DNA from 2 places in the Prevotella heparinolytica genome. Region 2 is predicted to be linked to the other one. Evidence: riboswitches for the same ligand, from Rfam matches in the RefSeq annotation. Region 2 holds a riboswitch; the other holds the start of a gene.

Region 1 (7,666 bases), 1.5 Mb from region 2:
CAAGGTGTCGATGCGGGCAATGGGGGCGTCGCACCACAAGGAAGCTGTACGGCAAATGTGTCCGTAGTCCGTTGGCTGCAAGGAGTCGGAGGGAGCAGGCAGCAGACGGCGGGTGCCTTTATCGGTGCGGATGTGGAAAACGGTTTGTCCCAAAGAGCGTTCCAGCGTGAGCTTCTTTACTTTCTCTCCGTGGGGGAGGCGTGCCATGACGGACGCGATGTCGGGCAACGAATCGGCGGTTGCCGAAAGTTGCTCCAGCCTGAGCAATTTCTCTTTGGCACTGACACGGGGAAAACGGTGGTACATCATCACAAAGGCGGAGACGAACCATATAAGGAACAGGATGCAGAGCAAAGTGCCCAGCAGCCTGTGAATGGTGTACATCAGTCGGGTAATCATATTCATTTCGGCCGGATTTTTTGCAAAGGTACAAGATGATTCGGAAACTTTGAATACCTGATGCCAGGTATTATTCCACATCCTTTCCGGCAGCATAGGCCGCTTTCTTTTCCATGATGCCGGGCATGCGGTGCTTCAGCCCGAAACGGATGTGCCCGATGAATGTCTCTTGTATCTCGGGCATTTGTCCCAAGCCTTCGAGACGTACATTGACGGTGAAGCCTTCTTTTTCGAGCATTTCTTTCCACTCGCCGGCAATGTCGTTCTTGGCATGGTCGCCTGCAACGAACATGAAGGGAACGAGGGTCACGCGTTTGGCTTTTGCCGCCTTCAGTTGTGCCAGCACGGTGCGGAAAGTGGGGTATCCTTCGATGGTGCCCACATGGAAATTTGTCAGTCCGCCGGCTTTCAGCATATAGTCTATCTGGCTGTAAGCGGCGGTACTGGGAGTGTAAGTGCCGTGGCCTACAAGAACGAAGTGCTCTTTGGCGGCTTCCTTTTCGGGAAGCGTTGCCTTGAGGCGGCGTCCCAATATTTCCACCACCTTTTCGGCATCTTCTACGGAATAGAGCAGGGGAGTGCCTACCCGTATCTCCTTAAAGAATGGCAACACGGTTTCCACATCGCGGCGGAGCGATTCCATTTCAACTCCGTCGATGATGTTGGTGCTTTGTACGATGACGTGGGTATAGCCTTCTGCACGCAATTTCAACAGCGCGTCCAAAGGCGTGTTCTTTTCGATTCCGCGTTCCTTGAGGCGGCGGATGATGATGCGCGATGTATATGCTTCGCGGAATGCCGGTTCGGGAAACGCCGCTTGCGCTTGGGCGTTGATGGCATCGATGGTAAGTGCGCGCGTGTCGTCGTGCGTAGTGCCGAAATGAACCATGAGCAGGGCGGCCTTTTCGCCGGGTTTCATGCTTGCCAGCATGTCGCTGTGTTCGTAGTGGTCTCCCTCGTGCGCATGGCAGAGGAGGGAGAGTGCACTGAGAAATAGAGTGATTACACTATGTTTCATAGGATTGAACAGACTGTTGTCAGGGTGATGTTAAAAGAGAGTCAATCGTTCTCGATGACACGTATCATATCGAAGAAGAAGCTTCCGTCTACTTCCGCACCTTTTTCTACACTGCCGGTCTTGATGTCGTAAATGTAGATGATGGAGTTGGCGTCGTCCTTCGTGTTCACGCCGATGTAGGCCTTGTTGTTGAAGATAACGGAACGCTGCGAGAAGCGGCCGCCGCTATATGCAATTTCTTTTCCGTTGTATTTCAGGCGTTCGCTTTGTCCGGTGGAGAGGTTCACAATCACGTAATAATGGCTGTAAGAGTCGATTTTCGTGCCTTGAGAGTCGTTGCGGACATACGCCAATGCTTTGTTGCCTCCCAGATATTGAACGGTGAGCAGTTTGCCTTCCGTGTTCTTATAGCCGTTGTATGTAGGGTCGATGTCGCTTTCGCCTTTCTTGATACGCAGCAAACAACCCTCTTCCACTTTGCCGATGTTATTGAATGCAGCCAGATAGAGGTTGCCGTTTTCATCATACATCACGCAGTTCTGCATCAGCTCTCCGTAGGCGCTTCCTGCCATTTCGTGTGCTTTGGTGTTCATCTTGTTGCTTTCTACGGCCATTGTTTCGGGATTGAGAACGGCGGTATAGAAGTTTGTGGTGGCTTTGCCGCTTGCCCCTGAAGCTCCGTTTTTTCCGAAGTAGAAATAGTAGAGTTTGCCTGCCTTTTCATTATAGGTAAGAATGCCCGATGTGGTGAACTTCTTGGTTTCTTCCCCCTCCAAAATGGATGCGGGCAGAGAGAGCTTCAGCGTGCCTTCGCCCGATATGCTCATGTCGTCGGTATTCAGTTTGGTCCAGATGATTTTGTCGGCTTTTCCGTTGGCGGACATGATGACGAGTGTGTTGTCGTTCAGCCACGCGTGCGTATATGAGCGTACTTTGTAGGTATTGGTCTTGAACGGACGCTCTTTGACGGTTTGAACGGAGTTGTTCTTGATTTGATACTTCACGAAGCGGTCGGCAGTGGAAGGAATCTGGTAATAGTATTTTCCTTTGGAGATGGACTCCATGGAGAAGTCGTTGAGTTCGGCTCCCTCTCTTTTGATGGTGATGACACCCTTGTCGGCAGCCAGCGAAGCAGTGCTGTTGACAATCGTCGTGTTTTTGCTGCTCATGCCGCCATGTTTATCGACAGTGACGAAGAGGTCGAAGTGATATTTTCCTTCGTCGATTGTCGGTACATCGGGAGTGGCTTCCGGTTTGTCGTCAGAGCAAGCTGTGAATGAGAATACTGTCACGGCTGCCATAAAGGCAAGAAGTGAGAATCTGATCTTTTTCATACTGTTTACTGTTTTATTGGTTTAAACGATTTATTGATTTATCTGCTCGGTATGGTTTGTCCGCATCACTCGATGAAGAGCCTGAACTTGGCCATAAAGGCTCGTCCCGGTTTTTGCAGCTTGTAATTGTCGTAGGCTGTCTGGTTCAGGAAGTTGCTGCATTCCAAGGCTATGTTGTAGCGTCCGCGATTCCATGAGTAAGTGACGTCGGCGTTACAAATATGCTGGGTGGGGATACGGGCTTTGTTTTCGTGACTTCCGTAGGCTTCCCAAGTAAGGAAATACCAATGCACCCACTGATAAGTACAGTTCAGGCGCAGCTTGCCGTGAGGCAACAAGGGATTGCTGAAAGTATAAGAGGCTTCGGCGCTGCCGAACAGCCACGGGCGGTTGGGCACACGGTTGTTGTAGGTGGCCGAGGGTTTCCCGTCGCTCTTCAGCTTTTGCTGATCGCGTGCGTCCTGATAGCTGATATTGGCGGCGAGCCGGAGCTTGGACTGCCAGTCATAGCGCACTTCTCCTTCCAGCCCTTTGATATGTACTGCCGGAACGTTGGTGTATTGCATCGTTCCCTCTTTTTCGGTTATGGTGGTTTGGATATAGTTGTTTACGTTTCGCAGAAAAGCGCCGGCTTCGTAATAAACCGTATGTCCGGCATAGGGATGCCATGTGCCGAAAAGTGCGACATTGAGGTTGTCGCTGCTTTCGGGTTTCAAAGCTACGTTGGCATAGATGGTAGTGCCGTTTCCAAGCAGTTCGCGGGCCACCGGCAACCTTACGCTGTGTTCGTAGGATGCTTTGACGGACAAAGGTTCGGCCACGGTATACCTTGTTCCGGCTCCGTAACCTATATAGTTCCGGGTGGTGGCGCCTTGCACTTTTCCGGAACCTGTGACACTGGGCTGGTCGGTCTGTCGGATGTTCGGGTGGTTGATATAATCTTTTACAAAGAACACATTGCTCATTTTTCCATCAAACAGCAGTTGGTTGTAAGAAAGGGCTATGATGTGTTTGGTCACGACATCGTTTGAAGGTTTGAATTCTTCGTCCGTTTCGTCGTACCGGTCGTTTCCGATTCGGATCAGGTGATAGTTGAGGTTTAGGTTATGGCGGTCGTTCAGCCGATAATCGAGGTTGGTACGCACAATGGTCAGAGGTCTTTTGTAATGGCGCATGGAAGGTTGTTTGCCCATAATCTCGTTGCGCTGGGTCACGATGTAGCCGCCATCCCAGTAATACTTGCGGTAGGCGGTGTCGACGGTCAGAGAATGATCCCAAGTGCGAGAGAGGGAGGCGCTCAACTGCATGTTTCTCAGGATGAAGTGTTGTTTGCGGTAGCGTGCCGCTATGTTCCATGCATCCGATTTTCTTTCGGCCATTCCGTACACCTTATTCTGTACGGAGCCGGTTTGCAATTCCTTGTCTGTTTTGGAGTAAGAGGCGGAAACGAAGAACTCGTCAGCCCATTTTTTTCCGGTTACTCCGGCTTCTATCTGTCCCCACAGAGAGAAGTAGGCGTCGTGAAAACGTTTGGGGTTGCCGATGATGAAGTTTTCTCCGCTTTCGTCGCGCATCTCTACGTTTTTCATCCGATAATCGTTCTTCGAATAGTTCACACCCACGGTGGACCTGATGATAAGCCCCGTCTTCGGTTCTACAATTTGCGCGTTCAGATCGGCTCGGTGGCTATGGAAAGAGCCGATGCTGTAAGAAGCGTCCAGAAAATGTTTCTTTTCCTGCTTCGTGATGATATGGATGGCGCCACCCAACGCGTCGGTTCCTAAAACTGCCGGAACCACTCCTTTGTATATTTCGATTCTGTCGATGATATTGACCGGCAAATTTGCCAATGAAACACCGCTTCCTTTTGCATCCAACGGCATTCCGTCCAAGAAATAGCGAATGGAATTGCCGGACATCCCGTTGATGGAGAGGTCGAAATCCGAACCGACCCCGCCTTCCTCTCTGACCTTGATGCCTGTTGTACGGTTCACCAGATTATTAAGGTTATTCAACGAATTTACCGTTGATTTCACGTCGAGCGCATTGACGGTGAAAGCCCCTTCCTTGATTTTTTGCGTTTGGGTTTTGCCATAGACTTCTACGGTGTTCAGCGCCACGGCACTTTCCTGCAATGTGAAATTGAGCCTTTTGTCCTGCCGGATGTCGAGCGACTGCTTCACGGTGCGGTAGCCCAAAAAAGAGACGACAAATGTATGTCTCCCCGGAGGCACTTGCAGTGAATACCTGCCGCGGTCGTCCGTATAAGTTCCGGACGTTGTTCCCTCGATGGCAATGGTGGCTTGAGCGATGGGGGTTCCGTTCCGGTCTGCAACTTTCCCGGACAGGGTGGCTTTATTCTGCGCCGCCATATATGCAGGCAGCAGCATGATGAGTATCAATGACAGATATGCGGTAATTCTCATTCCGATTCCTTTAAGCATTCGTAAACTTGCTTTCACGGAGAGAAGAAAAACAAAGAGAAAGATTCCTTGTATCGATATAGGTAGGAATACCTCGACTCGATGTTTTGCGGCTTTATTCCCCCGAAAGCACAAAAACCATATCGTCTTGGCAGGTCTTCTGACTTGTCCCTCTTTGAATGCCTTCCCATCCCTTTTTTGAAGACAGTGGCTTGCAGAATACTCAAAGATATCGAAAGGACTTACAGCAGCGGGTCTGTTCAGGATTTGCACCTGATTCCCTTTTCATCGCATTTCTCTCTTATGGAATGGAGGATGCGAACCAAAATCGGCAGCAAAGATAAGAAAAAAAACACTATCGGATGCTTTCTTTTTTAATTCACTAATGCTTTCTTCTGATTGCGGTGCTCTTGGCATGATTTCAGGATAGCCCTGTATAGCTTTACGACAGATGCTCTATGAGTCATGTTTTTTTATCATGACGTGTCGATGCTTTATGTCTTTCCTGTTTCTTCTTTTACCCCTCTCAGAAGTACTTCTGAGAGGGGGTGGAATCAGTCGGCGACTGAAATGGTTTCAGTCCCTGACTCAAATGGTTTCAGTCGCCGACTGAATCACATTCACTCAGTGACTGAAATAAGTTGTGTTGGAAAGCCATCGGGGTTTCCGTCTGTTTTGTAAAATAAAATAGATAAAAACACGCATGAAGGAACCTTTGTCGATGAGACGAGCCGGTCGCTTTCGAAAAAAAACGGCCGTTTTTTTGTATTGCTTCCGATTTCCATTATCTTTGTGCCTGAATTGGTTTCGGATGAACGTTTCCGTCATTCGGATTAAAAGGGAATCGGGTGCAAATCCCGGACAGTCCCGCTGCTGTGAAGCTCTGTTGAAATCTTGAAAAGAACCTTTGCCACTGATACGTGCGCTGTATGTATCGGGAAGGCTTCAAGATTAGGAGTCAGTCAGAAGACCTGCCATTCGTTAAATGCTGCCTTTGCTCGTGGGATTAGGAAGACAGCGCGTAAAAAACAAATAGTCGACATTCGGATCTGGAAGAGGTATGCTTGTGACAAGGTATGCCTATGACGCAGTGCATTGTCGGGGCATGTATGTGCCGGCAGTTGTATCGGACTAAGCTAAAACACGGCAATATGCCCATATAAATAGCTGTTTCAATGTGTAAAGTGCGTATCCCCGGAGAAGTGATTTCTGTGGGGATACTTTTAAAAAGATCTCAAAGCCCGATTATTGATTGTTTTACCATTTATATAACCAATGTAGCAACTATGGAATTATTAAGGAATCTTTTTGAAGGTTATCCCAATCTTTGGGGAGGCGGAGTGGCACATTCCGTTCTTGTTTTGTCGCTTGTCATCGCTTTCGGCATTATATTGGGAAAGGTGAAAGTGGCGGGCATTTCGTTGGGTGTCACTTGGATATTGTTTGTAGGCATTGTTTTCGGACATTTCAATTTGAATTTGAACGAACATCTGCTACACTTTCTGAAAGAATTCGGGCTGATTCTCTTTGTATATTCCATCGGCCTGCAAGTGGGACCCGGTTTTTTCTCCGCCTTCAGGAAAGGTGGGCTTACGCTGAACATGCTGGCGGTGCTGGCTGTTTTCGTCAGCGTGCTGACTACCGTCCTGCTTCATTTTCTTACGGATATACCCATTACCACAATGGTCGGCATCCTGTCCGGAGCAGTGACGAATACTCCCGGTCTGGGCGCCGCCCAACAAGCCAACAGCGACCTGACCGGAGTAGATGCGCCCGAAATAGCTTTGGGCTATGCCGTGGCCTATCCGTTGGGTGTCATAGGGTGCATCCTGTCACTGCTGGCGCTGAAATATCTGTTTCGCATAGATGCGGGCAGGGAAGAGGCGGAAGCGGAGTGCGGGTTGGGACATCAGCAGGAGCTGACGGTCAGCCCCGTCTCTGTGGAGATACGCAATGAAGCCATAGACGGCAAGAAGATAAAAGAGGCAAAACCGTTGCTGAACCGCGCGTTTGTCATCTCCCGCATACGCCATCACGGAGGCAACGGAGAAGCGGAACTGGCAAGTGCCGACACCGTGTTGCATGTAGGGGATGAGATTCTCTTCATTGCCGACCCCAAGGATGTGGAGGCCATTATTGCCTTTCTGGGCAAAAGAATCACGGTGGAGTGGGAGAAGGTGGACAAGAAACTGATATCCCGCCGTTTTCTTATCACGAAGCCCGAACTGAACGGGAAGTCGCTGGCGCAACTGAAGATACGCAAGAATTTCGGAGCCAGCATCACGCGTGTGAACCGTTCGGGCGTCGACTTGGTGGCTGCTCCGAACCTGCAATTACAGATGGGCGACCGGGTGACGGTTGTGGGCAGCGAGCTTGCAATGGGGCATGCCGAGAAGGTGCTGGGCAACTCGCTGAAGCGCCTGAACCACCCAAATCTGATTCCCATCTTTTTGGGCATTGCACTGGGTTGTATATTGGGAAGCATCCCCTTC
Region 2 (7,666 bases):
AACCGAACAGCACACCCGCAAGACGGCAAAAACATCGACAAGCACCTTTCGTACAGGCCCGACATACGGCTGAATCACAACGAAAACGGGTTCAGTATCTCCTTTGCGGCATTGGACTACTGCGAGCATGAACGCGTGCACTATTATTACTGTATGGAGGGTTTCGACAAATACTGGATAGACGCCCGCAACAACCGCGAGGCCTATTATGCCAATCTTCCCGCAGGAACTTACACCTTCAAAGTAAAGATTACCAACAACGACAAAAGCATCGTGGAAACGGAAAACTCCATACGCGTCATCGTGAAACCTGCCCCATGGATGACGTGGTGGGCATGGTGCATCTATCTGCTCATGGCAGCCACCATCATCGGCTTCTTCATCCGCTTCGGGTTGCGCATCAAACAAGAAAAAGAAGCTGCCCGGCGCGCCCAATTGGAGAAGGAACAGGAACAACGGGTGAACAAGATGAACATGAGTTTCTTTGCCAACATCTCGCACGAATTCCGCACACCGCTCACCATGATTTCGGGCCCGGTGACGCAATTATGCGAAAATCCCAAGATAGAGGACGAAAACAAGCAGTTGCTCTACATCGTTCAACGCAGCGTGAGGCGCATGCTGAGACTCGTAAACCAACTGATGGACTTCAACAAGTTAGAGAACGATACCCTGAAACTACAAGTGAGGCGGACGGATATAATCTCGCAATTGCAACATTTCGTGGACATTTTCCGCATCAATGCCAACGAGAAGGGTATCACCTTGAATACTTACGGGTTAGAGGACAGCTTCCTAATGTGGTTGGATGTGGATAAGCTGGATAAGATTGTGGGCAATCTCCTTTCCAATGCCTTAAAGTTCACTCCTAACGGAGGAAAGGTGGAGCTTTGCTTCGACGTCGTGACGCGTGAAGAGGCCGGACGCATCTTCTCTCTGACGGAAAAGGACGTCGATACGCAATACGTCAAGATATCCGTGGCAGACAGTGGCAACGGCATTCCTCAAGAGCAGTTGGAGAAGGTATTTGAGCGTTACTACCAACTGAACAACCAAACCGGCGGAACCTACAACTGGGGCACCGGCATAGGCTTGTACTACGCCCGCAGCCTGGCTCTGCTTCACCACGGCTACCTGAAGGCCGGCAACCGCAGTGAAGGAGGTGGAGCCGTCTTCACCCTGCTGCTGCCGGTGAACGACCTTGCATATAGTCCCGAAGAGCGCACCCCCTCCGAAGAAGAGCAGAGCATGGCATTCCCGCTGCAAACCCAAGAGCAATTCCGATTGGAAGATACGGAAGATGGCAAGAAGCAGACCTTGTTAGTGGTGGACGACGACACCGAAGTGGCTCATTACCTGAAAGCCTTGCTGTCGCCCTTCTATAAGATTGTCTGCCGCTTCGATGCCGACAGCGCTTTCAAGGCCATGAGCGAAGAAGCCCCCGACCTTGTGCTGAGCGACGTGGTGATGCCCGGACGAACCGGTTACGACCTCTGCCGCCAGATAAAGGAAGACTTGCAGCTCTGCCATATCCCCGTGATATTGGTGACAGCCAAAGCCACGGTAGAGAACCAAGTGGAAGGGCTGGACACCGGAGCGGACGCATACGTGACGAAACCCTTTGAGCCTAACTACTTGCTGGCACTCATCAAGTCGCAACTAAAGAACCGGGAAAAAGTGCGCAACCTCCTGAGCCGATATACCCAAACGGACAAGATAGAGGAGAACGTGCTGTCGCCCCAAGACAACTCGTTCATGACGGAGCTTTACCACCTGATGGAGAACGAGCTGTCGAACCCGGAACTGGATGTGGCACGTATGACCGAACTGCTGAAAATCTCGCGCACCAAGTTCTACTACAAGGTAAAAGGACTGACGGGCGAGAATCCCAGCGTCTTCTTCAAGACCTACAAGCTGAACCGCGCCGCCGAGCTGATAAAAGAGGGTAGATATACCGTTTCGGAAATAGCCGACATGACGGGATTCAGCACACTGCCGCACTTCTCGACCAGCTTCAAGAGACAGTTCGGGATAGCACCGAGCGAATATGGCAAATAAACAAAAAAAGCGAGAAGCGGGAGGCAACAGGAATCACAAATCATCTTCCAATGCCGTGCTTTTGGCATAGGCCGTGCTTTTAGCTTCAAAGAAGTCGGTCTTCACCATATTGGCATTGGAGTATTGCGACACCCAGCGCATGCTCTCAGGCTCCTTGCGATGGTCTTCGTACAAGAAGCCGAAGCCCAAGCTGTGCCAACGCAAGTTGCCGAGATAAAAGATATATTCCTCCAGCATCTGCTTGTTGAGTCCCTGTATGTCGTCGCCTATGACGTATTGCCCCCACTCTATCTCCTGCCTCACGCCTTCGCGCATCATGCTTTCGTACACGCCTATCTTATCGGGAGTGAAGAGTTCGGGTTCTTCTTTCTTCAGTTCCAAGATGATGTTGCGGAACAGCCACAGATGGGTGTTCTCGTCGCGGTTGATATAGCGTATCTCTTGGGCCGAGCCCGACATCTTGCCGTTGCGGCTCAGGTTATAGAAGAACATGAAGCCGCTATAAAAGTAAATGCCTTCGAGGATGTAGTTGGCAATCAGCGTCTTCATCAGCGTGAAACCGTCCTGACTATTCTGAAAATCATTGTAACAATTGCCGATAAACGTGTTTCGCTTCAGCAGATGTTCATCCGTTTTCCATTGATAGAGGATGTCGTTACGTTCTTCCGGACTGCAAATAGAGTCGAGCATATAGCTGTAGCTCTGGCTGTGTACGCACTCCTGAAAGGCTTGTATGTGCAGACAGAGATTCACTTCGTTTGCCGTGATGTATTCGCTTATGGTAGGCAGGTTGTTGCTTTGAAGCGAGTCGAGGAAAACAAGGAAACTCAGAATCTTGTCGTAGGCCGTGCGTTCGGCTTTCTCCAGATGGGGATAATCCTTTATGTCTTGAGTGAGATTGATTTCTTCGGGTATCCAGAAGTTGTTCATGGCCTGCCGGTACCAGTCGCTCACCCACTTGTAGCGCATGTTGTTGAAGTCGTTCAGATTGGTCGTATTGCCGCCAATCATTTTCCGGAAGCGGAGTTCGATATCGCCTTCGGGATTAAAAAGAGCATTCTTTTTCAGTTTTTTTATTTCCATAATCGTTCGTTTTGGTTAAGATGCACAACTTTCACATTCTTCTACTTCCAAGGACTTGCTGCGGACGTAATATACGGTCTTCACTCCGCACTCCCAAGCCAGCAGATAGAGATTCAAAAGTTGGCGCATGGTGAATTCGTTGGTGATGTAGAGGTTCATGCTTTGCGCCTGGTCTATATGCCGTTGGCGGATGCCCGCAGCACGCACGCTCCACGATTGTTCCAGCAGATAGGCGTCTTTGTAGAGCCAATAGGTTTTGTCGGAGAGGCCGGGCGCCACCCGCGGAAGCATGGCTCCTTTTTTCTCTTCGAGGAAGAAACGTTTCATCACCGGGTCGATGCCCGCCGTGGTTCCGGCAATGATGCCGGTGCTGCTGGTGGGGGCAACGGCCAGAAGATAAGCGTTCCGCATCCCCTCTGTGGCAACGGACGCCGCCAGTTGCCTCCATTGGGGCGAATCGTATCCGCGCTTGACGAAGTAGCTGCCCGTCTGCCAGTCGCTTCCTTCAAAACAGGCGTACTTTCCTTTCTCCTTGGCCAGCTCCATGCTGGCACGGATGGCGGCATAGTTGATGCGCTCGAACACCTTATCCACGAAGCGGAGGTGTTCTTCGCTCTCCCAACGGATGCCGCGCAGGGCGAGCGCATGGTGATAGCCGCTGACGCCCAGACCGATGCTGCGATAGCGATGGTTCGTGATTTGCGCGAAAGGCAACGGGTAGAAGTTCAAGTCGATGACGTTGTCCAATGCCCGGACCACGGTTGCCACCTTTTCCTGCATGCGCTCCTCATCCTCCAAAGGCAAGTGTCCCAACGAGAGGCTGGCAAGGTTGCAGACCACAAAGTCGCCGGGGCGGACCGTCTTCACCACCACCGTATCGCCATCCGTCGTCCGGATATCGGTAGAGACGGATTCGATGGCCGACATGTTCTGCGCTATCTCCGTGCAGAGGTTGGAGCAGTAGATGATGCCTTTATGGGGATTGGGGTTGGCCCGGTTCACCGTATCACGGTTAAAAGTAAAGGGTGTGCCTGTTTCCACGGCGGAACGGAGTATCAGCCTCACGATGTCTTTCAGGCTCATGCTGCGGCGGGATAGGCGCGGGTCGTTCACGCAGTCCCGATACCTCCGCTCCCACTCTTCTCCGTAATAATCTTCGAGGCAATAGCCTTTCACGGTCATGATTTCATTGGGGCAGAACAGGTGCCATTGGTTGTTCAGGTCTTCTTTCGCCATCTGCCAGAAGAGGTCGGGATAGCACACGGCGGGAAAAATGTCGTGCGCCTTCATGCGGTCGTCTCCGTTGTTGGTGCGGAGCTGCAAGAATTCGGGCAGGTCTTTGTGCCAAACATCGAGGTAGACGGCCACGGCACCCTGCCGCATTCCCAATTGGTCGACGGCCACGGCAGTGTCGTTCACCAGCTTCATCCAGCGGATGACACCTCCGGCCACGCCTTTGAAACCCCGGATGTTTCCACCCGTGGCGCGCACCTTGCCGAAGTACATGCCCATGCCGCCGCCGAACTTGCTTACGGTGGCAAAGTTGTCGATGCTGCGGTATATGCCTTCGAGGCTGTCGGGCACGGTATCGATGAAACAACTGGAGAGCTGATGGTAGGGCTTCCGGGCATTGGAAAGGGTGGGCGTTGCCATGGTCACTTCCAGCAGGCTCAGCATATCGTAGAATTTCCTCACCCACTCCAGCCGGTCGTGCTTTTCGGGCAGGGCCAGATGCAAGGCGATGCCCAGAAACATCTCCTGCACCGACTCCATCAGCTCCGCCGAGCGTGTGCGGATGAGGTATCGCTTATAGAGCAAGTCCAGCCCCGAATAGTTGAAGAGCTTGTCGCGTTCGGGACGGATAAACCCGGAAGCCGTTTCTATCTCCTGCCGCGAGTAGGAGGCGAGAATGTAACTGCCGTACAAAGCCGCGTCCGTGAGGAAACTCAGTTTATCGTAATAAGATTGAATGCCGGTTCTCTCCGCCTGCGCTTTCAGCTCTTTCGCCATACGGAAGCCGAGCAGCCGGGCGGCGATAAACTCCCAGTCGGGGGCTTCCTGCGTGGTGAGTTCCACGGCTGCCTTAATGAGCATCGCCAGCCGTTCTTCGGCCGCCATGTCGGGCTTGCAGAAACCTGCGAACTTCTCGGCCAAGACGTTCAGGCTGTATTCACTGCCCGTAAAGTCGTTTTGTATCTCTTTCAGCACATGGGCCACGGTCTCGTCTTTCGCTCCGTCAACAATCTGTGTGAGGGCTTTCCTCCGCTCGGTGCGTTGCCAGCGATAAAGTATGTAGCTTTTGGCCTCGGCATAGAAGCCGTGTTCCATCAAACTGCGCTCTACCTCGTCCTGAATGCACTCCACCGCACGTTTGTCTTCGTTCCGGTTCAGGAACTGCTCCACTTCATCGGTAATGGCGCAGAGGGCTTCGTCAGTAATGTCCTTGCCCGTGCCGACAAAACTTTTGCGTATGGCAATGGCTATTTTTTCTCTGTTATAGGACTCCACAGTCCCATTCCTTTTAACTATCTGCATGTGATGTTTTTGGATTTGAATAAAAAATACTCGTACACTTTTGCCGCCGTTCCCTAATCCCACGAGCGGAAGCGGCTTTTCGAGAATGGCAGGTCTTCTGACTGGCTCCTCGTTTCCGGCGCCTTCCCGCAATCTCAAACGCAGTTTTCAAGAATGCAGTGGCAACAGGTTGTGCCGGAAATTTAGACGGAGTTTCACAGCAGCGGGACTGTTCGGGATTTCCACCCGATTCCCTTTTAATCCGGACGGAGGGAAAATCCGCCCGAAACCATTTCAGGGACAAAGATAGCACAAATTGGAATTATTACATTATTAAAACTGCTTAAAAAAGCATCATCTGCCGGTTACTTGAAAATGAGCGGGAGGCTTCCCGAAGCACATCTTTCTTTTCAAAAAATCATACCAAAACAGATTCCGGTGCAACCATAAAAAATCAAAAAAAGAAGGTTAGGCAAGCTCAGTCCCATATCGAGGCTACATGAGTCGTATACTGATGTATGATCAGTCGTATACTGAAGCCACATCAGTCGTATACTGATCCTACCCCCTCTCAGAAGTACTTCTGGGCGGTCTTTTTCCCACTCTCCCGACTCGTTGCCGGAGACAGAAACCAAACGGTAAACGATTGTTACAGACACAGCGTTCTTGCAATCGCGTCGCCCGTCTTTTTCCATCCGCTATTCTCCGGCAAAAAAGCGGCCGGTACGAATTTATTCGCTACATTTGCAGCATTCTCTAAACACACTCCAACTATGGCACACCGTCTGAACACCAACAAGCAGTTTATGGTAGGTAACGGCATCCTTGCTTTCGCCGTGATTTTTGTAGTCGTCATCTTCGTTTACATGAGCATGAGGTTGCAACAACAGAAAAACGAAGAACGGAACTTCACAGAGACATACACCATCACACTGACCAAAGGATTTGCCGGAGATTCGCTCTCACTGCTCGTCAACGACAGCCTGCTGGCAAGGCTGAAAATCACCGAAGAACCGTTTGAAATGGAAGTGAAACGCTTTGCCGAACAGAGCGCGCTGATGATTGTGGACAACCTCACCGACCGGCTCTCCCTGTTTGAATTGAGCGAGAAGGGAGGCAACTACCGGTTCGAGAAAGAGAACGGAGAGGTGAAACAACTGTCGCAGACGCAGCATTAACAGCCTGAGGCACGCACACGTCAAAACTCCGTGCGGTATTGCTTCAATTCCATGCGCAAGGCTTCCGCTTTGCCCTCCGTCAGCTTGTCCAATAAAGCCCAAAAGCGTTCGCCGTGGTTCATTTCGCGGGTATGCGCCAACTCATGAAGCAATACATAATCTATCAGATGCTTGGGAAGAAGAACCAAATAATAGGAAAGATTGATGTTGCCACGCATGGAACAACTGCCCCAACGCCCGCTGCTGGAGTTAATCTTCACACTCTTATAAGGCAGGTTGTGCTTCACGGAAAGCATATACAGACGTGGAGGAAGAATAATCTTCGCATTACGGCGCAGGGCCTCCTCAATCACCTTGCGCAACCAAGATTGCAGGTTCCTGTCCGAGAAATCCGCATCCGGCGGACAGATAATCTGCATCTCGCCTAACTCCGAACGAGACAGGAAACGCGCCCTCTGCCCTGCCACCAAAGCCAGCTTAAAGAACTCCGTATCGATACGGTAATCCAAATCTATCAACTTGCGGTTCTGTTTCTCTCCGGCGGCAGCCCTCAGGCGCGGACGAAGCTCCTCCAAAGCTCTCTTTACCTCGGCAAGAGACGTTCCGGGAGGCACCGTGACGTGGACACCGTCTTCCCTCGTCCGAAAGATGAGACGACGCGCACGGACATTGACACGAATAAGCATAGGCCCGAACTCCTTGTCTTCCAATATGTGTTCCTTATGTTCCATAATGACAAGGCAAAAGAACGAAGATTTGACCGGAAAAACAAGTATTCGCCCGCTAAAAGCGAACAGAATGTCCGATAACGGACACATCCTCAAAAAAGTATC

Evidence for each region. Region 2 has a riboswitch for cobalamin ahead of C3V43_RS10200 (ribonucleoside-diphosphate reductase subunit alpha). Riboswitches for the same ligand answer to the same signal wherever they lie in the genome.
Region 1: it holds a riboswitch for cobalamin, as region 2 does, so the genes downstream of both, C3V43_RS04160 (TonB-dependent receptor) here and C3V43_RS10200 (ribonucleoside-diphosphate reductase subunit alpha) in region 2, are expected to answer to the same signal.

Annotation. Positions count from the first base shown of each region.
Region 1 covers NZ_CP027234.1:997,132-1,004,797, forward strand. Annotated here, with positions in the region: gene C3V43_RS04145 (PepSY domain-containing protein) at 1-405, opposite strand, end outside; gene C3V43_RS04150 (sirohydrochlorin cobaltochelatase) at 470-1,417, opposite strand; gene C3V43_RS04155 (DUF4374 domain-containing protein) at 1,459-2,751, opposite strand; gene C3V43_RS04160 (TonB-dependent receptor) at 2,817-5,177, opposite strand; cobalamin riboswitch at 5,308-5,516, opposite strand; cobalamin riboswitch at 5,960-6,167, shown strand; gene C3V43_RS04165 (putative transporter) at 6,461-7,666, shown strand, end outside.
Region 2 covers NZ_CP027234.1:2,520,053-2,527,718, reverse strand. Annotated here, with positions in the region: gene C3V43_RS10210 (hybrid sensor histidine kinase/response regulator transcription factor) at 1-2,058, shown strand, start outside; gene C3V43_RS10205 (ribonucleotide-diphosphate reductase subunit beta) at 2,092-3,141, opposite strand; gene C3V43_RS10200 (ribonucleoside-diphosphate reductase subunit alpha) at 3,157-5,676, opposite strand; cobalamin riboswitch at 5,747-5,964, opposite strand; gene C3V43_RS10190 (hypothetical protein) at 6,429-6,833, shown strand; gene C3V43_RS10185 (YgjP family zinc-dependent metalloprotease) at 6,854-7,564, opposite strand.